Regions from separate parts of the Allobosea sp. 05T433 genome, predicted to be linked through region 1. Evidence: riboswitches for the same ligand, from Rfam matches in the RefSeq annotation. Region 1 holds a riboswitch; the other holds the start of a gene.
What was found. Region 1 has a riboswitch for thiamine pyrophosphate ahead of thiC (phosphomethylpyrimidine synthase ThiC). Riboswitches for the same ligand answer to the same signal wherever they lie in the genome.
Positions count from the first base shown of each region.

Region 2: it holds a riboswitch for thiamine pyrophosphate, as region 1 does, so the genes downstream of both, thiB (thiamine ABC transporter substrate binding subunit) here and thiC (phosphomethylpyrimidine synthase ThiC) in region 1, are expected to answer to the same signal.

Region 1 covers NZ_JBFTKS010000009.1:90,342-96,111, forward strand. Annotated here, with positions in the region: gene AC1DGP_RS14665 (polysaccharide deacetylase family protein) at 1-213, shown strand, start outside; gene AC1DGP_RS14670 (OmpA family protein) at 1,300-2,559, shown strand; gene AC1DGP_RS14675 (hypothetical protein) at 2,668-2,868, shown strand; TPP riboswitch at 2,951-3,055, shown strand; gene thiC (phosphomethylpyrimidine synthase ThiC) at 3,134-4,996, shown strand; gene AC1DGP_RS14685 (hydroxyethylthiazole kinase) at 5,005-5,754, shown strand; gene thiE (thiamine phosphate synthase) at 5,751-5,770, shown strand, end outside.
Region 2 covers NZ_JBFTKS010000003.1:242,004-247,773, reverse strand. Annotated here, with positions in the region: gene AC1DGP_RS05400 (thiamine ABC transporter ATP-binding protein) at 1-301, opposite strand, end outside; gene AC1DGP_RS05395 (ABC transporter permease family protein) at 294-1,835, opposite strand; gene thiB (thiamine ABC transporter substrate binding subunit) at 1,840-2,859, opposite strand; TPP riboswitch at 2,926-3,037, opposite strand; gene AC1DGP_RS05385 (ABC transporter substrate-binding protein) at 3,194-4,783, shown strand; gene leuB (3-isopropylmalate dehydrogenase) at 5,066-5,770, shown strand, end outside.

The DNA.
Region 1 (5,770 bases):
GAAGCCGTATTCGACATCTTCCGCCGCGAATTCGACCGCGCCCATGAGGAAGGCGGGCTCTTCCTGCTGACCATGCATCCCCATGTCATCACCTACCGCTCGCGCATCTGGATCCTCGAGGAGCTGATCCGGCATGCCAAGGCGAAGGGCGATTGCTGGTTTGCCAGCCACGCCGAGATCGCGCGCTATGCAAAGGCCGAGGCCGGGCTTTAGCCCGCACAGCTCGGGTCGGGCGGGGAGGAACCCTGCCCGATTTCGGCCGTTTTCGGTTCATGGCGGGTTCAGTGCGCACGCGCGCTGATAGCCCGAGCCACTGAAACGGAAACGGAACTCATGACGCGCACGAAAAACTGGCTTCTGATCGGTACTGTCCTTCCCGGCCTGACCCTGTCGCATGGCGGCTTCGCGGTCGAACCGGCGCAGGCACCGATGAGATTAGCGCAGGCTCCTGCGCCGTCGGACGAAGAGCCCGGACAGCCGCGCCGGCCTCGCCCCCCGGGAGCCCCAGCCGCGCCCGGCGAGGCGCGCCCGCCTGGGGCCGAACGCCCGCGGCCCGCTCCCGGAGCACCCGGGGCGCCGCCTGCGATCCAGCGGCCGGTCGCGCCTCCGGCGCCAAGCGCAGCGCCACCCGCGCAGCCACGCCCACGCGCCGCGCCGCCGCCTGAACCGCGCCGCGAGCCGCAGATGCCGCGCCCCGTGCCGCCGGGCGCCGGCGAACCCGGACGCCCACCAGCCATACGGCCGCAACCCGCGCCCCCGCCCTCCTCCGCGCCTCAGCCAATCCCGGCGGTGCCGCGCCCGGCTCCTCCAGCCCAGCCCAGCCAGCCTCAGGCCGTGCCGCCGCGCGCCCAGCCGCCCGTCCCGGCCCCCGTGCAGCCGCCGGCAGCCCGTCCGATTCCCGCCCCACAGGCGCAGCCGCCGGCAACCGCACCGTTGACGCCCCCAGCAGGGGGACGCGCTCCCGGAGCGGCTCCGCAAACCCAGCCGCCCGCTACCGCCCCGCTGGCGCCACCTCCTGCCGGCCGTGCGCCCGGCACGCCCCCGGCCGGCCAGGCGCCAGCGGCAGCTCCGGGCCAGCCTCCGGCGGCTCGCCCGACGCCAGCACCGGTGCCAGGAACGGCTCCGCAAGCCCAGCCGCCCGCCACCCAGCCACTGGCGCCGCCTCCGGGTGGTCGTGCGCCCGGCGCGCCGCCAGCCGGCCAACCGGAGGCGGCGCCAGCGACGGCTCCTACCCAACCCCCGGCGGCTCGCCCGACACCAGCGCCGGTGCCAGGAACTGCCCCGCAAGCTCAGCCGCCCGTGACCCAGCCGCTGGTGCCGCCTCCGGGTGGTCGTGCGCCCGGCGCGCCGCCAGCCGGCCAACCGCCTTCTGCAACACCCGGTCAGGTTCCGGCGCCGCTACCCGCTCAGCCGCCGGCAGCAGCCCCGCTCGCCCCGCCCCCCGGCGGTCGCGCGCCCGGCGCAGTCCCGCCGCCCGTTGCACCGCCGCAGCCGGGCCAGACGCTCGCTCCGCCTCCGGCCGGCCAGCCTCCAGCCGCTGGACCCGGGCAACTGCCCCCGCCTGACCGGCAGGGCCGTCGCGGTGGCATCGGCCTCGGTGGCGCGGCTGCGATCGGCCTTGGCGTCGGCGTGCTCGGCGGCATCATGGCGACGCAGGGCGCGACCCGCCTCGACGATGTCCGCGGGCGCCGCGAGGAGCGCCGCGAGGGCGACGTCACGATCATTCGCGAGCCCGGTCGCACGATCATCCGCGACGACGACCGTGCCATCATCCGCCGCGACGAGACCGAGCGCTTCCGCGACCTCGGCTGGCAGGGACGGACCGAACGGCGCGGAGACGAGAACGTCACCGTGTTCGAACGGCCGGACGGCAGCCGCATCATCACCGTGACCGACGAGGATGGCCGCCTGATCCGCCGGACCCGGCGCATGCGCGATGGCGATGAGATCGTGATGATCGACAACACCCGCCGCGATCGGCCGGATATGCGCTTCTCGGACGAGGTCGTCGTGCTGCCGCCGCCGCCGCTGCCGATCCCGCGCGAGCGCTATATCGTCGACGCCGAGCAGGCCGACCAGCGCCTGATCTATGAGACGATCACCGCCCCGCCGATCGCCGCGATCCCGCGCCGCTACACGCTCGACGAGGTCCGCTACTCGCCGGACCTGCGCGCCCGCATGCGCAGCGTCGATATCGACACGGTAACCTTCGAGACCGGGTCCTGGGAGGTCACCCCCAACCAGGCGCAGCGGCTCTCGGTGATTGCCGCCTCGATCAGCCAGGCACTGCAGCGCGCGCCGAATGAGGTTTTCCTGGTCGAGGGCCATACCGACGCCGTCGGCTCGGATGTCGACAACCTCTCGCTCTCGGATCGCCGGGCCCAATCGGTCGCCGAGATCCTGACGCGCGATTTCCAGGTGCCGCCGGAGAACCTGACGACGCAGGGCTATGGCGAGCAGTATCTCAAGGTGCAGACGCAGGAGGCCGCCCGCGAGAACCGCCGCGTCACGCTCCGACGCATCACCCCGCTGCTGGCCGGGCAGAATCAGCCGCAGTGAACCAATAGAACCGGCGCGGCGGGCGACCGTCGCGCCGGTCTCCCCGGATCAGGGGATTCAGGAATCAGCAAGCTCTCCGGCTTAAGACCTGTCGTAAGGAGAGTTGAGATGAGTGAGACAACCGTCGCGATCGCGCAGGGCTTTGCCGCAAGCCAGGCAGCCTCGACCCGCCAGACCTTGCAGACAGCGATGGTGAAGCAGCAGGCGACGTCCGACCAAGCGCTCGTGGATATGCTGCAGCAGAGTGCCGAGTCCCAGAAGGCTACTCTTGCCGCTGGCCAGGGCCAGAARGTCGACATTCTCGCCTGAGCCCGGCATTCCGGCGCCGCATGGCAGGGCCGCATCCCGCCCCTTGCCGGTTGCGTTCAAGAGCCGCCGGCCCTAACCTCCGCTTCGTTCCGAGGGGTGCTCGCAAGAGCTGAGATGGCGTCCAAAGCCGAACCCGTCGAACCTGATCCGGGTCATACCGGCGGAGGGACTGGAACGCGGCGTGCGCCACACGTGTACCCGCAGACAGCGACTGGACCGCTTCTAAACCCGGATCTCCTGAACCTTGGACCAAGGAGGAGATCCCATGAACGCCCACACCAAGCCCCAGAAGAATACCGTCAAGGCTGCCCCTCAAAGCGTGACGACCGGACCGATCATCGGCTCGCGCAAGATCTATGTCGCGCCGCCGGACCATCCCGAGATGCGGGTGCCCTTCCGCGAAGTTCAGCTCACCACCGATTCCGAGCCGCCGGTCCGGATCTACGACCCGTCCGGTCCGTTCACCGAGAGCGATGTCACGATCGACCTGAATGCCGGCCTGCCGCAGCCGCGCCGCGCCTGGCTCGATGCCTCCGGCTTCACGACCGTGCCCGGCCGCGCCGTCACTGCCGCCGATAACGGCCATATCTCGCCTGAACAGCTCGTTCCCGCCTGCCCGGCCCCACGCCCGATCCTCGAGGCGAAGCCCGGCCAGATGGCGACCCAGTACGAGTTCGCCAAGGCCGGCATCATCACGCCCGAGATGATCTATGTCGCGCATCGCGAGAATCTCGGCCGCGCCGCGATGCTCGAAGGCGCACGCGAGCGCCATGCCGATGGCGAGAGCTTTGGCGCCTCGGTTCCGGAATTCGTCACCCCTGAATTCGTGCGCGAGGAAATCGCCCGCGGCCGCGCCATCATCCCGGCCAATATCAACCACCCCGAACTGGAGCCGATGGCGATCGGCCGCAATTTCCTGGTCAAGATCAACGCCAATATCGGCAATTCGGCCGTGACGTCCGGCGCTGCCGAGGAGGTCGAGAAGCTGGTCTGGGCGATCCGCTGGGGCGCCGACACGGTGATGGACCTGTCGACCGGCCGCAACATCCACAACATCCGCTCCTGGATCCTGCGCAACTCGCCGGTTCCGATCGGCACGGTGCCGATCTACCAGGCGCTTGAGAAGGTCGGCGGCGACCCGATCAAGCTCGACTGGGAGGTCTTCAAGGACACGCTGATCGAGCAGGCCGAGCAGGGCGTCGACTATTTCACCATCCATGCCGGCGTGCGCCTGCCCTATGTCCCGCTCACTGCGAGCCGCGTCACGGGCATCGTCTCGCGCGGCGGCTCGATCATGGCGCGCTGGTGCCTCGCGCACCACAAGGAGAGCTTCCTCTACGAGCGCTTCGACGAGATTTGCGAGATCATGCGCAAATATGACGTCTCCTTCTCGCTCGGCGACGGCCTGCGTCCGGGCTCGATCGCCGACGCCAATGACCGCGCCCAGTTTGCCGAGCTGGAGACGCTGGGCGAGCTCACCAAGGTCGCCTGGGACAAGGGCTGCCAGGTGATGATCGAGGGCCCGGGCCACGTGCCGATGCACAAGATCAAGGAGAACATGGACAAGCAGCTGCGCGAATGCGGCGAGGCGCCGTTCTACACGCTGGGACCGCTGACCACCGACATCGCGCCGGGTTACGACCACATCACCTCGGGCATCGGCGCGGCGATGATCGGCTGGTTCGGCTGCGCCATGCTCTGCTATGTCACGCCCAAGGAGCATCTCGGCCTTCCCAACCGCGACGACGTCAAGACCGGCGTCATCACCTATCGGATCGCGGCCCATGCCGCCGATCTCGCCAAGGGCCATCCAGCGGCCAAGATCCGCGACGACGCGGTCTCGCGCGCCCGCTTCGACTTCCGCTGGGAGGACCAGTTCAACCTGGCGCTCGACCCCGATACGGCACGTTCCTTCCATGACGAGACCCTGCCGAAGGATGCCCACAAGGTCGCGCATTTCTGTTCGATGTGCGGGCCGAAATTCTGCTCGATGAAGATCACGCAGGATCTGCGCGCCGAAGTGCTGGCGATGGGCGAGAACGAACGCGCGGCGCTCGAGGGCATGGCGGAGAAATCGCAGGAATTCCTCGCCAAGGGCGGCAATCTCTACTTGCCGGCGGCGGAATGAGCGCGACGATGACCGCGGCCCGCCTCGACGCGACGGTCGTTGCAGGCGTGCTGGCGCGGGTGGCAGCGAGCCGCCCGCGGGTGCAATGCCTCACCAATACGGTGGCGCAGAACATTACGGCGAACATGCTGCTCGCCTTCGGCGCGATCCCGTCCATGGCGATCCATGTCGACGAGATCGCGGCAATGGCCGAGGGCGCCGGCGCGATCCTGATCAACATCGGCACGATCAATGCCGAGAGCGAACTCGCCATCCCGAAGCTGCTGGAGGTCGCGCGCGACCGACAGAAACCGCTGGTCTTCGATCCGGTCTTCGTCGAACTCTCGCCGCTGCGCCAGCGCGTGGCGCGCGAGGTCTTGCGCCTGCCGAACATCGTCGTGCGCGGCAACGCGACCGAGATGGCCGCGCTTGCTGCCGATCTCAAGACGGCGCGCGAGCGCAACCTCACGCTCGTCACCACCGGCAAGGTCGACCGGATCATGCGCGCAGGCGGCATGCTGTCCGTCTCCCATGGCCATCCGCTGATGACGAGGGTCACCGGGGTCGGCTGCGCAGCGGGCGCCCTGATCGCGGCATGCTGCGCGGTCGAGGGCGATCCGGCAGTCGCGGCCGCCGCCGCGCTGACCGCCTATGGCGTCGCCGGCGAGATTGCGGCAGAGACATCGCAAGGGCCCGGCAGCTTCGCCGTGCACCTGATCGACGCGCTGGCAGGGATGGACGAGGCCACGCTGCGCGAACGGATGGGAGAGCACGGGTGAGCGTTGATATCCGCCT
Region 2 (5,770 bases), on a different contig from region 1:
GCAGTGACGGCTTCAGTCCAAGCGCGACGTTTTCAGCTGCCGTGAGGTGCGGGAAGAGATTGTGATCCTGGAACAGGATCGAGACTGGTCGTCTGGCTGGTGCGAGCAGCAGCAGATCTGCGCCGGCAAAGCGGAGGGTTCCGGCCGCAGGCTGTTCGAAGCCGGCGATGGCATGGAGCAGCGTGGTCTTGCCGCCGCCTGACGGGCCGATGACGGCGCAGAGCGCGCCCGCTGGAATGACGAGGTCGTAGCGCGCCTCGAATCCGGGATAGTTGAGGGACAGGCCCGCCAGCTCAAGCATGACGCGCACTCCAGTGCTCGGTCAGGTAGGCGAGCCCCCCGGCGGAAAGCACCAGCACGAGCGCCAGCGCTCCCGCTTCATCCATGCGATAGGCGCCGAGGCGGTTCGCCAGCAGGTAGGGCAAGGTGGTGAGCTCGCCGCCACCGAACAGAGCAATGACGCCGAAATCGCCGAGCGAGAGCGCCGTGGCAAAGGCGAATGCGGCCGCCAGCGGTGCGCGCAGGGCTGGCCATTCGACGAGACGCAGCCGGGTCCAGCCGGCAATGCCGAGGCTCTCTGCCAGTCTTCCATGGCGCTCGGCGCTGGTCGCGAGTGGCGGTGCCAGCAGCCGATAGGCATAGGGCAGCGCCATCAGGGCGTTGACGAGCGGCACAAGCAGCAGACCGAGCATTGCGGGATCGGCGAGGTTGCGGGTCAGGACGTACAGCCCTGCCACGAAGGCGAAGGGCGGCAGGCCAAGCATGGTGAAGGCGGCAAGGTCGGGAAGTCCCGGGCGCGGCCGGCGTCCGCGCGCGGCGCTGGCGAGCAGTACGGCAAACAGGCAGGCGAGGAGGCCAGCGCCAAGCGCGATCGCCGCGCTCGTCGCGGCAGCCGATGCGAATTCGGCGGTCGCGAGCATCGGTACGGCTGTGAGGCCGCTTGCGATGCTGAGGAGAGGCGGTGCGATCCATGCCGTCGCCAGAATGAGAACAAGGCAGTCCAGCCGCCGCAGGGAAGGGGCGAGGATATCGGGGCGCACCGCATGGCGCTCGGCACTTGCCTCGTCGCGGGCCGCCGGCGCGAGTGCGGCGAGCGCAGTCGCAAGTCCGAGGCAGAGCACAAGCTGGAGGCTGGCGAGAGCGGCCGCGCGGGCGAAATCGGCCTCGAAACGGACCGCTTCGTAGATCGCGACTTCCAGCGTCGCATTGGCAGGCCCGCCACCGAGCGAGAGCACGACGGCAAAGCTCGTGAAGCAGAGCAGAAAGACGAAGGTGGCTAGCGCCGGGGCTTCGCGCCGGATCACGGGCCAGTCGAGATGCCGGAAACAATCGGCGGCGGAGAAGCCGAGTGCCGACGCCAGGCGCCTCCGCTCGCCCGGTTCGCGGCCGAAGGCCTGAAGCAGCGTGCGCGTCACCAGCGGCGTATTCATCAGCACATGCGCGATCAGGATACCCTGGAGCCCGTAGATCGCCGGCGGTTCAGCACCGACGGCACGCGCCAGGTCGCCGAGCAACCCGGAACGGCCATAGATCGCGATGACGCCGAAGACGATCACGATCGTCGGTGCGACGGCGGCGGCGGTCAGCACGGCGAGCAGGAGGTTGCGGCTTGGGAAGCGGCGGCGCAGCAAGGCAAGCGCCAGTGCCGTGCCCAGCAGAAGCGAGAGCAGCATCGACAGGCCCGCCTGGACGGTCGCTCCTGCGACGAGGCGAGCGAGATAGGGGCCGAGCGACGACAGGGCCGCGACGTCGCCGCCGGCTCGCGCCAGCCCGGCGAGCGAGGCGCCGGCGAGCGCAAGGATGGCAAGCGCAGTGAGCGTGGCCGGGCGGAGCAAGGCCTCAGCGGCTCGCTGCGGCGAGCCAGGCGTCGATGAAGGTTCGGCGCTGCGTGCGCACCTCGTCCGGCGTGAACAGCAAGGTTCGTTCCGGCTTGACGACATCGGCGAATGAAGCCGGCAGTCCACCTGTCGCCTGTTTCGCCGGCATCATCCAGTTGCCTTCCGGGATCAGCGATTGGAAGGCGTCCGAAAGCGTGAAGGCGAGGAAGCGTTTGGCGAGTTCCGGCTGCCGCGTCGTGCGCGTCATGCCGGCGAGTTCGACATGCAGATAGTGGCCTTCGCTGAAGGGGGCGGCCTTGTACTGCGTCTTCTTCTCGGCGCCGATGTGATAGGCCGGCGATGTCGCGTAGGAGAGCACCATGTCGGCCTCGCCCTTGAGGAAGAGTCCGTAGGCCTCGGACCAGCCCTTGGTGAAGGTGACGATGCGCGGCTTGAGCCTGGTCCAGGCGGCGTCAGCGCCGTCGCCATAGACGGATCGCATCCAGAGCAGGAAGCCAAGCCCGGGCGCGCTGGTGCGCGGGTCCTGCAGCACGAGCTTTGGCCCATTCGGATCGTCGACAAGCTGCTTCAGGCTGGTGGGCGGCGCGGCAAGTTTGGTTGAATCATAGACGAAGGCGAGATGCCCCCAATCGAAGGGCAGGAAGGTATCGTCAGTCCAGGCGATGGGCAAAGTGAGCGCGGCACGGTCCTGGCCATGGGGCTGGAACAGTCCCGTCGCCTTGGCTTCTGCAGCAAGGTTCATGTCGAGGCCGAGCACGGCATCGGCCTTGGTCGCCTCACCCTCCAGCTTCAGGCGCGCGACGAGGGAGCCGGCATCATCGCTTGCGACCCAGTTCAGCGTGCAACTGCATTGCGCCTCGAAGGCCGCCTTCACTTTCGCGCCGGGACCGTATTTCCCGGTGAAGGAGGAATAAGTGTAGACCGTCAGTGCCGGTTTCTCCTGGGCCATGGACGGCGTCGCGAGCAGGAGCGCCGAGAGCGCGGCGGCGATCCGGGTCAACCGGTTGTTCAGAAAGGTCATGGCGTCACCCCGCATGCATTCGACGGCAGGCCATGACGGTCGAGAGGGAAGGCGGTCTCCGGTTGCGAGACGCCAGTGCTCAATCCCTCCGCCGGCACGATCCGGATCAGGTTCGACGGGTTGAAAGCCCTGCGCTTCCCTCTCAGCCCGAAATCGCCGGGCACCCCGTTGAGACGGTCAAGGGAATAGCGAGCGGGCCGGGGCGAGTCCAGTTGATGCCGCCTGGCCATCGCAAGGGCCATTGCGTCTGGCCGCATGGTCATGCTGGTATATCTCTTGCTTAACAGAAGGCAGGCGCGCCAGGCGCGAAAGCTCAAGAGCAAGGGGATGCCGAATGCGACTCAATCGCCGTCAGATTCTGGCCGGAAGTTCCGCTTTAACCGCTTCCAGCCTCGTTGGATTTCCGTCGCGCGCGCAGTCGCGCGCCAATACGCTGCGCTTCATTCCGTCAACGCCGTTGCCCTCCCTCGATCCGATCGTCGCTACGAGCTATGTTATCCGCAATCACGGCTATCTGATATATGATACCCTCTTTGCGACGGACGCGCAGTTCCGCATCCAGCCGCAAATGGTCGAGAGCTGGGAGACTGCGCCGGACGGGCTGCGCTGGACCTTCCATCTGCGCGACGGACTGATGTTCCACGACGAGCAGCCGGTCAGGGCGCAGGACTGCATTGCCTCGATCAAGCGTTGGTCGGCGCGCGATGCCTTCGGGCAGACTTTCGCGACATTCGTCGAGGGTTACGATGTCGTCGATCAGCGCACCTTCGCCATCCGCCTGAAGAAGCCCTTCCCGATGCTGCCGGACGCGCTCGGCAAGCTCTCCTCGAACGTGCCCTTCATGATGCCCGAGCGCGTGGCCATGATGGAGCCAACCAAGAACATCACGGAGGCGATCGGTTCCGGACCCTGGCGCTTCATGGACAAGCAATGGGTGCCGGGCCAGAACGCGATCTATGAGCGCTTCGCCAAGTACAGGCCACGAGAGGAGGCTCCGTCCTGGGCCGCTGGCGGCAAGGTCGCCAAGATCGACCGTATCGAATGGTTGCCGCTGACCGAGGTTTCAGCCGCAGTCGGCGCGCTGATGCAGGGCGAGGTCGACTGGTACGAACAGCCGCCGGTCGATCTCCTGCCCCTGCTCAAGAGCAATCCCGAGATCGCGATCGAGAACGTGCCGCTGGGACTGATCTTGCTGATGCGTTTCAACCATCTGCAGCCGCCCTTCAACAATCCCGGCATCCGCCGGGCGGTGATGATGGCAATCGATCAGACCGACTACATGGAGGCGGTCGTCGGCAGCAAGGACTACTACAAGGAGTGCAAGACCTTCTTCACGCCGGGCTCGCCGATGTCGACCGGAGCGGGCGGACAGGCTGCACTCGGCAACAATCTGGAGCGGGCCAAGGCCATGCTGCAGGAGGCCGGCTACAAGAACGAGAAGGTGTTGCTACTGGCACCCGCCGACCAGCCGATCGCCTATAACCAGTGCCTGGTGACACAGGAACTGCTGAAGAAGCTCGGCATGACTGTCGATCTGGTCGCGACCGATTGGGCCAGCTTCATCGGCAGGCGTTCCAACCGCGGATTGCCGGACCAGGGCGGCTGGTCGGTGTTCCACACGCTCTGGTCGGGCGCCGACGTGCTCAATCCCGCGCTGCATCCGCTGTTGCGCAGCAATGGCCCTGCCGCCTGGTTCGGCTGGCCGGAGGATGCCACGCTGGAAGGTCTGCGCGATCAGTGGATTGCAACGCCTGAAGTGGCCAAGCAGAAGGAGCTGGCCGCCTCGATCGAGAAGCGCGCCTTCGAGACGGTGCCCTATGCGCCGGCGGGGCTGGTGCAGCAGCCAATGGCCTATCGCAAGAGCCTGACCGGCATGGTGCTCTCGCCCGTCCAGTTCTTCTGGAACATGGAGAAGAAGGCCTGAGGACGGAGCACCCGTTGCCGTCGGGATACTGGCTGATGCCAGAGGCACTGCGCTAGCGGCTCCGATCCGGAAACCATCGTCGCGCTCTGCGACGGCTTCCAGCTCTCCGCTTCACTCCGGCCGGAGTGAAGCGGTTCGATGCTGGTGCCGATCGTACAGCTTCTGCTTGCCGCGCAGGCGCGCTGCCCCGCGGCTGCGCTTGCGTCACTCCCGTTCCCCGCCTAATCAGCCCGGCAAGGCCGCTCTGGCCCCAGCAACATCCGACAAACGCGTGAGGCGACCATGGCGACCCACAAGCTCCTCCTCCTGCCGGGCGACGGCATCGGTCCCGAAGTGACCGGCCAGGTCGAGAAGATCGTCGGCTGGTTCGAGAGGCAGGGCCTCGCCTCCTTCGCCATCGAGCGCGGACTTGTCGGCGGCGCTGCCTATGACGCGCACAAGGCGGCGATCTCGGAAGGCGACATGAAGCTCGCCCAGGATGCCGATGCGGTGCTGTTCGGCGCTGTGGGCGGCCCGAAATGGGCGGATGTGCCCTATCAGCATCGCCCCGAAGCCGGCCTGCTGCGCTTGCGCAAGGATCTTGGCCTGTTTGCGAATCTGCGGCCTGCGATCTGCTATCCGGCGCTGGCTTCCGCCTCCTCGCTCAAGCCCGAGGTGGTCGAGGGGCTCGACATCCTGATCGTGCGTGAGCTCACCGGCGGCGTCTATTTCGGCGAGCCCAAGGAGATCGTCACGCTGGAGGACGGTTCCAAGCGCGGCGTCGATACCCAGCTCTACACCACGCCCGAAATCGAACGCATCGCGCGCGTCGCCTTCGAGCTGGCACGCACCCGCCGCAACAAGGTCTCCTCGGCCGAGAAGCACAACGTCATGAAGACCGGCGTGCTCTGGAAGCAGACGGTCACGGCCCTGCACGCCAAGGACTACCGGGATGTCGAACTCGAGCATGTGCTCGCCGACAATTGCGCCATGCAGCTCGTGCGCTGG